Regions from separate parts of the Paenibacillus sp. J31R122 genome, predicted to be linked through region 2. Evidence: a T-box and tRNA genes for the amino acid it is inferred to sense, from the RefSeq annotation. Region 2 holds a T-box; the other holds one or more tRNA genes.
The links. The T-box of region 2 lies ahead of AC0YN7_RS03865 (arginine--tRNA ligase). A T-box ahead of a tRNA ligase gene usually reads a tRNA of that ligase, here a tRNA-Arg.
Positions count from the first base shown of each region.

Region 1: it has a tRNA-Arg gene. The T-box ahead of AC0YN7_RS03865 (arginine--tRNA ligase) is inferred to sense a tRNA for this amino acid. The anticodon was not compared.

Region 1 is NZ_JBWDNM010000019.1:98,006-104,348, forward strand. Features, by position in the region: gene ppc (phosphoenolpyruvate carboxylase) at 1-1,184, opposite strand, end outside; tRNA gene AC0YN7_RS25790 (tRNA-Gly) at 1,567-1,640, opposite strand; tRNA gene AC0YN7_RS25795 (tRNA-Pro) at 1,653-1,729, opposite strand; tRNA gene AC0YN7_RS25800 (tRNA-Arg) at 1,766-1,842, opposite strand; tRNA gene AC0YN7_RS25805 (tRNA-Gly) at 1,849-1,923, opposite strand; gene AC0YN7_RS25810 (ABC transporter ATP-binding protein) at 4,169-5,032, opposite strand; gene AC0YN7_RS25815 (SDR family oxidoreductase) at 5,348-6,292, opposite strand.
Region 2 is NZ_JBWDNM010000002.1:161,403-167,745, forward strand. Features, by position in the region: gene AC0YN7_RS03840 (hypothetical protein) at 49-345, shown strand; gene AC0YN7_RS03845 (hypothetical protein) at 699-827, shown strand; gene AC0YN7_RS03850 (DUF3889 domain-containing protein) at 967-1,305, shown strand; gene AC0YN7_RS03855 (YbjQ family protein) at 1,388-1,699, shown strand; gene AC0YN7_RS03860 (rhodanese-like domain-containing protein) at 1,985-2,296, shown strand; T-box leader at 2,392-2,619, shown strand; gene AC0YN7_RS03865 (arginine--tRNA ligase) at 2,667-4,535, shown strand; gene AC0YN7_RS03870 (heavy metal translocating P-type ATPase) at 4,637-6,343, shown strand, end outside.

The sequences.
Region 1 (6,343 bases), on a different contig from region 2:
GCATAGTGATGACGCAGGCTGCGATCAATAATTAGCAGATCTTCGCGCAGCTCATTCGGATGGTTATAACGCATCTGTGAGCCTTTCGTCGAATCTCCACGTGTATTAGCCAGCTTCTCAAGCATGAAGCCTAGTTTAATACGATAAGGCTCCTTCGTATTTCTCCAAAGCTCAACGCATTTCAGCTCGACATGCTCGCGGTCCAGACGAATGGATTCCACCAGCTCATCCGTTACCGTTACCAGATTTGTGCTGAAGCTTAGTAAATCCATCAACTCATTAAGCTTCTCTTCGTATTTCTGGATAGCCAGCTGACGATGCATCGTTAGCGTCTCCCAGGTTACCTTGGAGGTTACGGACGGATTACCGTCACGATCGCCGCCAATCCAAGAGCCGAAGCGCAAGTAATCAGGCACATGCCAATTTTCATCCTGATAATATTTGCCTAGGCAACGTTCAAGCTCTTCATAGACACTTGGTAGCACCTCAAACAACGTTTCATCAAAATAGTATAAGCCGTTACGAACTTCATCAATAACGGTTGGTTTGCGGTCGCGAAGCTCATCGGTTTGCCACAAAATGAGAACTTCATTCATAAGCTTTTCACGCAGCTTCTCGCGTTCGCGATATGTCAGTGTCGGATTGTCTAGCTCCATTACATCGACAGCAATACGTTTATGAATATCAAGCACCGCGCGGCGCGTTGCTTCCGTAGGATGCGCAGTCATAACTAGCTCGAGCGAAATGTTGCTCATAATGTCTTGAACATCTTCAATAGAGATGTTACGTTCCTTCAAATCCTGAATCGCACTCTCAATCGAACCGCGTTGAACGGCTTCACCGGCTGAAACCTCATAGTCCCGCTTACGTCTAATCCGGTGATTTTGCTCAGCAATATTAACGAGCTGGAAATAAATTGCGAATGCCCGTATTACTTGATGACGTTTTTCCGGATCTAAGGAAGCTATGTTTGATTTAAAATGTTCAAAAAGCTCCGGCACGAATTCAGCGCGTAGAGCTTTACTTTGTTCGCGAATTTGCTCAACGACATCAAGTAGTTCACGCCCTCCTTGATGAACAAGAACTTCACCGAGTATATTGCCTAGAAAGCGGACATCCCGGCGCAGCAAATTGTTTGCTTGCGGCCGATTTGCTGTCAAAGTCGTTGCAGATTGATCCGACATACTGTTCCTCCTAAAAATTTTGCACATGCAAAACTTGATACCATAAGCATACACGTACGTTAATTTCGTTTTTTTTCACTTCAACCATCATACTACAAAATGCTACAGGGTTGAAGCCCCGATACTGATCCTTGCAAAAACAACCAATGCTTGTCTGAATTGAATAACTTTCTTTATAGAGCATATTTAAACAAACATTTTTGAGTAAAACTCAAGAGAAGATTTTTGTTTGATGATTATAACGAAATGTTGATTGGTACTTATAAATGAATTCTTGATTGATATTAATAAACAAATTCTTGATTGATATTAATAAACAAAAATTCTTATGCTTAAACAACAAAAAAGCTCTTGATTTCTCAAGAGCTTACGCTTCATTAGTTGGAGCGGGTGATGGGAATCGAACCCACGCTATTAGCTTGGAAGGCTAAAGTTCTACCATTGAACTACACCCGCAGAAGAAAATGATGGTCGGGACGACACGATTTGAACATGCGACCCCCTGGTCCCAAACCAGGTGCTCTACCAAGCTGAGCTACGTCCCGAGATATTTAACAAATCATTTCTTGGTAAATCGAATATGGCGCGCCCTAAGAGATTCGAACTCCTGACCTTTTGATTCGTAGTCAAACGCTCTATCCAGCTGAGCTAAGGGCGCAACTTATGGAGCGGAAGACGGGAATCGAACCCGCGACCCTCGCCTTGGCAAGGCGATGCTCTACCGCTGAGCCACTTCCGCACGAATTACTTCAGTTGCTTACTTCGTTTATTTCGTTTGTGTCGTTTGTTGTTGCAGCGACAAGTAATAATATATCACCCCCAGAAACAAAATGCAACTACTTTTTCAAAAAAAGTTTAAGTTATTTTTCCGCCGATGCTTTTCTCTTAATTTGCATACTTAAATGAGCATGTTTCAAAGGCTGTAAACGCCGTGGTTATGAGGGTTTTCACTGATGGGCAGACTTCAACCCTATGTGTGAGTAATCTTATTAATTGCATGAGATTGTATGAGTTAATTCGCAAAAGTATGTGATCAGACTTACTGCTTTTAAGCTTTACTCACTTTTGTGTAGGGAATTTTGCTTGCTATTAGGTTACGCACACTTATTTGCGGAATGTTACTTACTGTCCAGATACACTCACTTATTTATGGTATGCGATTTATTATTAGGATAAACACACTTATTTGTGGGAATGCGACTTATTACCAAGATACACACACTTATTGTGGGAATGTGACTTATTACCAAGATACACACACTTATTTGTGGGAATGCGACTTATTACCAAGATACACACACTTATTTGTGGGAATGCGACTTATTACCAAGATACACACACTTATTGTGGGAATGTGACTTATTACCAAGATACGCACACTTATTTGTGGGAATGCAGCATACTACCAAGATAAGTGCAGTTAGGTTTGTAATGAACTACTACCAAGATGCTCACTCTTATATGTAAGAAATCTTATTAACAGTACTGATATGTTCGTTAATATGTGGGTAACTCTTCTTATTCTAATTCTTTGCCCACTTTTTTGTGGGTATCCATCACATCTTTTAAGCTTCAATCACAAATTTGTAGGTAACCCTGTTAGGTGTACATCTACACAAGCTATTTTTTAGGAAATCTCCCTCACATAGGAGGAGTAATTTAATTAACAGCAAGCTTTACTCACAATTGTGTAGGGTTTGTTATTAACTTTAAAGAAAAACCATTCTTATATGTGAGTATCCTTAGCAATTTTGCAGCTTCACTCATTGAATTGTGGGTAACCTTGCTAACTTTACTGCTTCCTTCGATATTTTTTAGAAAACCTTATTCACATAGGGGGAGTATTCTAATTATCTGCAAGTTTTACTCACAATTGTGTAGGATATGTTACTAACTATATAGAAACACCACACTTGGTTGCGAGTATCCGTAGCAATTTTACAGCTTCACTCGCTTTTTTGTGGGTAACCTTGCTAACTTTACTGCTATACTCGCTAATTTGTGGATTAGCATGTTTAATGTATGTTTCAATGCTATTATAGGTACCCCAACTATCGTTGGAGTTACTGCTATAGTTTAAGTTACTTAAGAACGGTAAATCTACTCCCTATTGTGAGGGTATTCTCACTAATTGTGAGGTCTCACTCATTATCAAGACTGAGCTTTTTACCGAAGTTAATGATTAATGAGGTAAACCTCACTCCCCATGAAGTAAACCTCATGCCGAGTGAGATTTAATTCACTCTTAGTAAGAAGCGTATGCTGTGCAGCGTTTTTAATGAGGTTTACATCACACATTTGTGAGGTTGCCTCATTGTTTGTCAGTTACTTTATCTTAACTTCTCCTGGAGGTAAAAAAGTGCGGAGAATATTCTTTCTTTTGCTGCATTGTAAGTAGACTGTTGCATGTAGAGCTGTTTCATTCGTCGGTTGCATATAGGTAGACTGCTACGTGCAGAGCTGCTTCTTTCGTGGTTTGCATATAGGTAGACTGATACATGTAGAGCTGTTTCATTCGTCGGTTGCATATAAGTTGACTGCTATGTGCAGAGCTGCTTCTTTCGTTGTTTTGCATAGAAGTAAACAGTTGCTTACATAGCTGCTTCTCTTCAATATAATCTATGAGGACTGATTCATATGCGGATTTACGGGGATACGGTTTCTTTGGGATACATAACAGGATTTACGGGGATACGATTTCTTTGGGATACATAATAGGATTTACGGGGATACGGTTTCTTTGGGATACATAACAGGATTTGCGGGGTGACGGTTACTAGGGGCGGAGATATGGTCATTTTTGCGATATCGGATCCCTTTTGGGTAGTTTCCATTGTATGTACATAGCTAACGACAACCGTAATAAACACGAAACATGAGCGTAAAATATCGACGTAACTATGAAGCTCGGTAACCAGCTGTATACAGCAAAAGTCCGCGCTCCACTGTGGGATCACGGACTTTTTTATTATCAATTGCAAATATTAAACGCCTGCCGCAGCTGCTAAAGCCTCTTCTGGCTGTGTAAGGCTGCTCCTAATCTCTACTTTTTCCGCTGCTGGCTCTCCAGCAAGTGCATACGGCAAGCATAGAGGAACGCCTGTACGAGGATCTGGAACGATATCTGCTTCAATATTAAATACTTCGCGCATTATTTCAGGCGTAATGACTTCCACTGGAGACCCCTCTCCGACTACTATGCCTGACTTAATTGCAATCATATGGTGCGCATAACGTGAAGCGTGATTCAAATCATGTACAACCATAACGATAGTTCGGTTATTGGAGACGTTCAGCTTCTGCAGTAAATGAAGTACTTCAAGCTGATGCGCCATATCGAGGAAGGTCGTCGGTTCGTCAAGGAACAATATGTCCGTTTCTTGGGCCAACGCCATAGCTATCCATGCGCGCTGACGCTGTCCGCCTGATAACTGGTCAACTGGACGATCGGTAAAATCATTCATACCCGTCGCTTCAATTGCCCACTGCACGATACTGCGGTCGTCTTTACTCATCGAACCAAAACCCTTCTGATAAGGGAAACGTCCGTAAGATACAAGTTCCGAAACGGTTAACCCGTCTGGCGCGGTCGGATTTTGCGGCAAAATAGCTAGCTGCTTCGCCACTTCCTTCGTAGATTGCTTATGAATAGACCTACCGTCCAGGAGAACACTGCCTCGGGAGGGGCTCATTAGACGAGCCATTGTTTTCAAAATCGTTGACTTCCCTGAGCCATTTGCTCCTACAAGCGCTGTAATCTTCCCTTGAGGAATAGCGATGTTTAAATCTTGGACGATTAAGCGATCATCATAACCAATATTGAGATGAGAGGTCGTAAGGCGAATCATTAGACATGCACGCTCCTTCCGCTGCAATTGATTAACTTCTTTATATATTCATAAAAAATTACATGAGTAGATTGTCAGAAAATGAGAACAGTTATCAAATAAATTTAATGATAATTGTTCTCATAACAATTGTCAATAAATTAATGCAAAAAAAGGGCGCCCGTTAAGGCACCCTATAAAAGCCTAAGATATATGAAAACGGATGAGTTAAAATAGTAATGTCTTTTCCGTAATATACAGAATCTGCGGAAATAGCTTCGACCGTAATCGAAAAGCATATGAGGAAGCCCCTTTGCCATTTTCGAAAGCTAAATCTTATCCCTGTGTCCCATCGCCTGTGGAAAAGAGTCCATTTTCAATCGCACGATCCACCCATATTTTTAATGGTGTTCCTTGGATGGCTGTTCGCAATATCGGATTTATATGCTCAGGCTGCGGCAAGGAAGAAGTGTTTGTCGCAATCCAGTTATACAATCCTGCCAATCCAGCAGCTGTCTCTTCCCCTAATAAAGGGCTGATAGATGCTTCAAACATTTCGACTGGCAGGGAGTAGAATTGAATGTCCTGATTAAGGGACTGACTGAATCTTTCAGCTAATTCATTGCCAGTAAGCGCCTCAGGACCTGTCATTGGAATGGTTTGACCTGCTAGATCAGGATGTTTGAGTGCATAAACCGCATAATCTGCGGCATCCTCTATACTGATCCAAGGTATCGCTTTATCGGCAGGAACGGGATAAGCCAGTACCTGGTTGTTAAAAACTCCGGGAATCAAGAAATTTTCCATATATAGTGTAGGCTGAAGAATAATAGAAGGAATTCCGCTTTGTTTGACGTACTCGATGAGTTCTCTTTTAATTTCAATTGCTATGGTATCTGTGACCTGATTAGGTACATAAAGGCTGGTATTCACTACTAATAATTCTACATTTGCGCTTTTTGCCACATCAACTGCGTGATGTATATAAAGGCGAAGTCGATCTAAATTATAATCAACAGGCAGGAGAAGCAGCACCTTGTTTACTCCCTGATTGGCTTCAGCCAAGCTAACAGGGTCAGCCAGGTCCCCAATGAATGCTGTAATACCCCTTTGAGCAAGCTCATCGGCTTTTTCCTTGCTCCTTGTAATCGTATGAACTGCATAACCCTCCGCAAGTAATTTGTGTGCCACTGCACCTCCTTGTACACCTGTTGCTCCATAAACAAGAATTTTGCTGTTTTTCGTCATCATTATCATCCTTTCCATTTTTTCTACCATCATTTCTTAAAAAGAGCACTTGAAAGTTGTTCATCGTTGTATACATAATAAAAG
Region 2 (6,343 bases):
AAAATCGTTTAAATGAAAAAAATTAATGGAGAAAAAGGAGTTTAGACATTGATTAACAATAATTTTTATGACGAAGCACTGGAAATCTTACTGATATACGGAAATACTTTCGAAAAAATCGCGATGTTTTCAGAAAAGGAGAAAAAATTACTTCAAATATTCGACGATAAAAATTTTGAGACTGAGCAGGAAAGGGAGATTCAACAGTTATTAATAAAAATTAGACAACGCTATTTACAGTATTATTCAAAGATAAGAATGACAAGTAAAACACATGAACAAATGTTTGAGGAAATACTGATCATAAAACATAAGATGGATAGTTTCAGAAGAGAGCAAGTATAACTAAGATTTTGCGAGTAAGGAGTGGAAACTTAGAATCCTAATAAGCTGATGATGTCGAGCATTTATATTTTCAAAAAGAATTACCATTGAATGCTATTGCTCCAACGGTGCAGCAATAAAAAGTCAAAGACTGATTAGGACTTTCTGCAGTAAATTGACGTTTAAGCAGGTTAGGAGCCACTCTGCTGTCGGACACCCAATGACGTACCCGGCCTTTATCCTGTGTCTTATATTTCTCAGCTATCTGACGATATGTCTATTTATCCTCCTCATGTAATCGGATAGCCTCTTACTTCCCTCATTTGAGAGTACGTTACTTTGTCTATTCAATCGAGCCAAATGGGGAAGAAGTGTTGAAAGAAGTGAAAGAAAAAGGAATAAAAATGCAGTTAGAAATTATGGAAGTGTTGTCACTTGAAGAACAGAATCAGCTGCTTACGATCTACAAAAAAATTAACAAAACATTCTCTACAGAGTCGTGAAAGCTGACAAATAATGCAATGAAAGTTCGTTTGTCGATGAACTTTATCAACGAGATACAAATTCCATCGTAAACGCATAGTAAGGACCTTATTGGGTGACCCTATTTGCTATATCAAGAAGGTAGGTAGGAGTGATTACATGTTAGGTCATATGCTTATAAAAGCTGCATTCGCCATTTTATGCTTCTCCAACTCGGGAGTTATTGCTGATGAAGCTGTAGCACTGTACGCTGAACCCAACTATGCGAAGTGGGGAAAAGTTGCGATGGAGGAAACAATAAAATCATATCACGATGCTTCCATTGTCGACTATAAATATGAAGGCAGACAGAAGCTAGGGGACGGGCAAGCGGAGGAACGGTTTATGTTAAGACTGCGTCAGGATTCGCAAGAATTTGGCGTGCGTGTTAGTATACGAATTAAAGACGCTTCAGATACGCTTATTAACGTAAAGCTTAATGAATTGGATAGAAAATAATTGAAACATCCTAGTTATTGTCTCGTATATAGAAGCAAAACAAAATCACATGCTTCTTAATTGGGGCGAGAGGGGTTAAATTATGCTTATTACTACAACACCAACAATTGAAGGTCGTCCTATTCAGGATTATATTGGAGTCGTTACCGGTGAAGCGATCATGGGCGCAAACGTCGTTCGAGACTTTTTTGCATCCATTACAGATATCGTTGGCGGACGTTCTGGCGCATACGAAAGTAAGCTGAAGGAAGCGCGTGACGTTGCGATTGACGAGATGAAAAATCAAGCTTCAAAACTTGGAGCAAATGCGATTGTCGCGATTGATATCGATTACGAGGTTGTTCGTGAAGGTATGTTGATGGTTGCTGTGAGTGGCACGGCCGTTCGTTTCTAAAGTATACTTCTTACAAGCGTAAACGACTGATGCTGTCCTCAGGCGAATTAAGCTCGTTTCGCGGTGAAATATAGGCGGAGTATAAGTGTGAAACTTTTACTTTCCTATATTTTAAAAAAAGTGAGTAAGCTTCGTTCATCATGCGTTAGATTGCATGCGAAAGAGGTTAGCTCATTTTTTTTGTTGATTACAAGTTAAATGGACGATATGGACAATGCTTTGGCAACGCGATACAATGCATTCAAACAACAAAATTAACGAGCAAAGCTTGAAGGGATGGATAGCATGTATCCAGAAATAACAACAGATGAGTTGGAAAACCAGCTAAAAGAAGGTAAATCACTTAATCTAGTAGATGTTCGTGAAGAAGATGAATGGCAAGCCAGTCATATCAATGAGGCTCGTAACATTCCATTATCGGAATTGCAGGAACGTGTTGATGAGCTTCAACAGGGTGATCAAGAAATAGTCATCATTTGTCGCAGCGGCGGTCGCAGCACAAAAGCATGTAATTTCTTACATTCTCAAGGATATAAAGTAATTAATGTAGCTGGCGGTATGCTTGCATGGTCAGGAGAGGTAGCGTACGGCGAATAGCTCAACCGAATATTGGTTATTTTTCGGACTAATCTTGACACCAAAAGCTAATTCCTGTATAAATACTTTAAAGTAAATATCAGAATATTCATACAACAACATTAAAGAATGGAACAGTAGTTCATGACGGATAGTTACAGCGAGCCGGGTCAGTGTAAGCCGGTACGGATGTCAAGGATGAAGCGGGTCCAGGAAATGGTTTGTCGAAGTGTTCGAAGTAGACAAATCCGGTCAATGACCGTTACGAAAACGAGGGGTTAGGCCAATTATTGGCTCAACACTTAGAGTGGTACCACGGGATCTTCACGGCTCTCGTCTCTTATTTAGAGACGAGGGCCTTTTTTATTTCATCCAATTGGAGGGAATTTCTATGATCAACGAACAAATTACGACAGCAATTGAAGAGATTACACAAAACTTACTGCAAGAGGTGGGGGCTCTGCAACCTGACAGTTTAAAGGTTACTGTCGAACATCCGGCCAATTCTGAGCATGGCGATTACAGCAGTAGTATCGCTATGCAGCTAACAAAAATTTTAAAGAGACCTCCTATTGTAATAGCTAATGCTTTCAAGGATAAATTACTGACTCACCCGCAAATTGTCGCATTATTTTACAAAATAGAAGTGGCTCCGCCAGGGTTCATTAACCTTTATCTCGATTGGCAAAAGTGGGCAGTGTATTCGGAACAAGCGGTATATGCTTCTCAACAAGCCAAACAAAAGGTGCTCATCGAGCATACGTCTATTAACCCAAACAAATCCGCGCATATTGGCCATTTACGTAATTCCTGCATCGGAGATACACTGGCTAGGATGCTGAGAAAGAGCGGTCACCAGGTTGAGGTTCACAATTATATTGACGACCTTGGCAATCAACTAGCCGATACGGTAGTCGGAATCCTTCACACCTCAACAGAACAAGCCTACTCAAGGTTCGGAGATTTCTGCTGGGAGACATATTCGAAAATCAACAAAGCTTATAAGGAGCAGCCAGAGCTGCTTGTTGAACGCACAAACGTGCTTTCTGAGTTAGAAGAGGGGCGCTCAAATATTTCGTGGATGGGACTGCTTATTGCGGAAAAGATCGTAAGTGAGCATGTCGAGGAAATGAAGCAATTCGGCATCACCTATGATGTGCTGGTATGGGAGAGCAGCATCGTTCGTGAAGGATTTTGGTCGCGTGCCTTCGAGCTGCTGCAGACGACAGCGATATTCCGTCAAGAGCTGGAAGGCAAGCTAGAAGGCTGCTGGGTACTTAAGCAATCTGAGGATGAGGCTGATACTTCAGAGCAAACGGAGTTTCATGCGGATAAAGTATTGGTGCGCTCGAATGGCATTTTAACGTATACGGCTAAGGATATTGCCTATCATCTATGGAAATTTGGCCTCTTGGACAAAGATTTTCGTTACAAAAAGTTTGCGGATCGTCTTTGGACAACACATACGGACGGCGTAAAGAAACCAATTGGTCGTGCAGACATGGTCATAAACGTCATCGATCAAAGACAGGAATATCCGCAAGCGATGGTGAAGCAAGCACTGCTCGCATTGGGTTTTGAGAAGCAAGCGGCTCAGCTTAGACATGTTAGCTATGGCGTCGTCTCTCTCAGCCCCAATACGGCGAAAGGCTTAAACATTGATACGTCTGATGGGAAGCACGCTTACGCGATGTCGGGCAGACAAGGAATCGGCATTAAAATTGCTGAATTTTTAGAGAAAATGGCACTTATTATCGATACGAAGCGTTCTCGTAAAGCAGGAATATCGAGCCGTGCAATAGCAGCCGCTTCAATTAGGTACTATTTATTGCGTTTCCATTTGAATACAGAGGTTGTATTTGATCTTGAGCAAGCAACGGAGGTGTCAGGAAATACTGGGGTATATTTGCTGTATTCCTACGCGCGTTCACACAGCATTTTGGAGAAGGCGAAGGTAGCGCCTTTATCTGTTCTTGATCTTAAGTTCAATGAGCTTGAAGCTCAGGAGCAGAGCTTGCTTAGACAGCTGGCTTATTGGCCAGAGACATTGCAAGCAGCGGTCAAGGAGCTGGCGCCGAATCAGCTTTGTACGTATGTGCATGAGCTTTCGACCTCTTTTAACTACTTCTATGCTACCTGTCCCATTCTTAAAGCGGTTGGTACGAAGAGAAGCTTGCGTTTGTGGATCACGGAGCGCTATAAGCAAACGATGCATGAAGCGCTAGAGCTGCTAGGTTTGCCGACACCAAAAAAAATGTAACACATGTTCCATTCATGCAATTCACTTGCCTGTCATATAGTTTAACTCAGAGGTACAGGCATAGATAAGTGGAGAGTAAGAGTGGAAGGCGGTTGCGATAGATGGAGCAGGCTGGGCACATTAATCAAGATGGAACGATGAATAAGAACGTAACGATAGATTTTGCCGTGCAGGGAATGAGTTGTTCTGCTTGTGCGGCGCGAATAGAGAAGGCTGTTGGCAAAATGGAGGGTGTACAATCGGCGGCGGTCAGCTTCCCGCTTCGTACAGCCTGGGTCCAGTTAACCCCTACTCAAGTGGGGCTGCAGCAAATTGCAGAGCGAGTCAAACAGCTTGGCTTCGAAGCGCTGATTAATGAGTCTCCGCGTCAGGGGCTGCGCAAGGAGCATAATACGCTTGGTCTAAGACTTATCGTAGCTGTAGTTTTTACGATACCTTTGCTAGCGTCTATGACGCAGCATCTGCCGATGCTGGAGCCCTTTATCAGCATATTGCCGAAATGGCTGTTTCTGCCATGGCTCCAATTAGCTTTGGCGACCATTATTCAGTTTGTCATTGGGATGCCCTTTTACTTTGGCGCTTATCACGCGCTGCGACAGCGAAGTGCTAATATGGATGTTCTCGTCGTAATTGGGACAACAGCGGCCTATTTATACAGTCATTTTGTTGTATTTCAACAAGGCTTGTTCACTCCTATGGATGCTGCTTTGCACGCTCCTCCTTTATATTTTGAGACATCGGCTGTTGTTATTACGGCGGTCCTGCTCGGAAAATATATAGAAACTGCAGCATCACTGCGTGCGCAGCAAGGCTCGGATGGCTATGGCAAGCTGTTAAGTCAAACAGCTACAGTAGAACGGGCAGGTGAATTGCTGCAAATTCGCACCGAGTTTGTGCGCGCTGGCGACATTGTCGTTGTAGAAGCGGGTGAAATCGTGCCTGTTGACGGCTTCGTAAGTGAAGGTATTTCATCGGCTGACGAGTCCCTGCTGACTGGGGAAAGCTTATCGGTTATGAAACGAGTGGGCGATCGCATATATGCGGGGACACGTAATGAGAGCGCCTGTCTTCGTATTCGGACAGAAGCGGCAGGGCATGACACGATGCTTAACCGAATTCAAGAGCTTGTACGGCAAGCGCAGCGGTCAAAGTCTGCAATTCAGCGAAATGTTGATGTTGCCGCAAGCTGGTTCGTACCGATGATGCTCCTATTTGCATTCATCACATTTATATTATGGGGATCTATTCTTGATCCAGGCAATTGGAGCAAGGCTTTCGTTTGTACGATAGCCGTATTATTAGCAGCATGTCCCTGCGCTCTTGGCTTAGCAGCTCCGATTTCCCTTGTTATAGCTGCTGGAAGGCTTGCTAAGCAAGGAATTGTAACGAAGGAAGCGGGAGCGTTAGAACGGCTTGCTCGTATCGAAACCGTTATCTTTGATAAAACGGGCACGTTGACTGAAGGTAAGCCGCGGGTAAGCTCAATACTTGCGCTTAGAGGAACACGCTCTATGATATTGCGATTTGCAGCGGCTGCTGAATCGGAATCGGCGCATCCGTTAGCAGCTGCGATTAAACAAGAGGCTTTGCATATGGGGCTTGTAATCCCTTCAGCTGAGCAGCAATCATATACACCAGGCGGTGGAGTAAACGCAATTGTGGAGAAGCAGCAATTTGCTGTCGGCAATGAACGATTTGCGTCAAATCAAGGCTGGAACGTCAGCAAGGAGGCAAAGGCGTTTGCAGTAAGCCGTGAATTGGTAGGCGAAACGGTATTATTTGCTTCCCTAGAAGGGGTATGTGTTGGT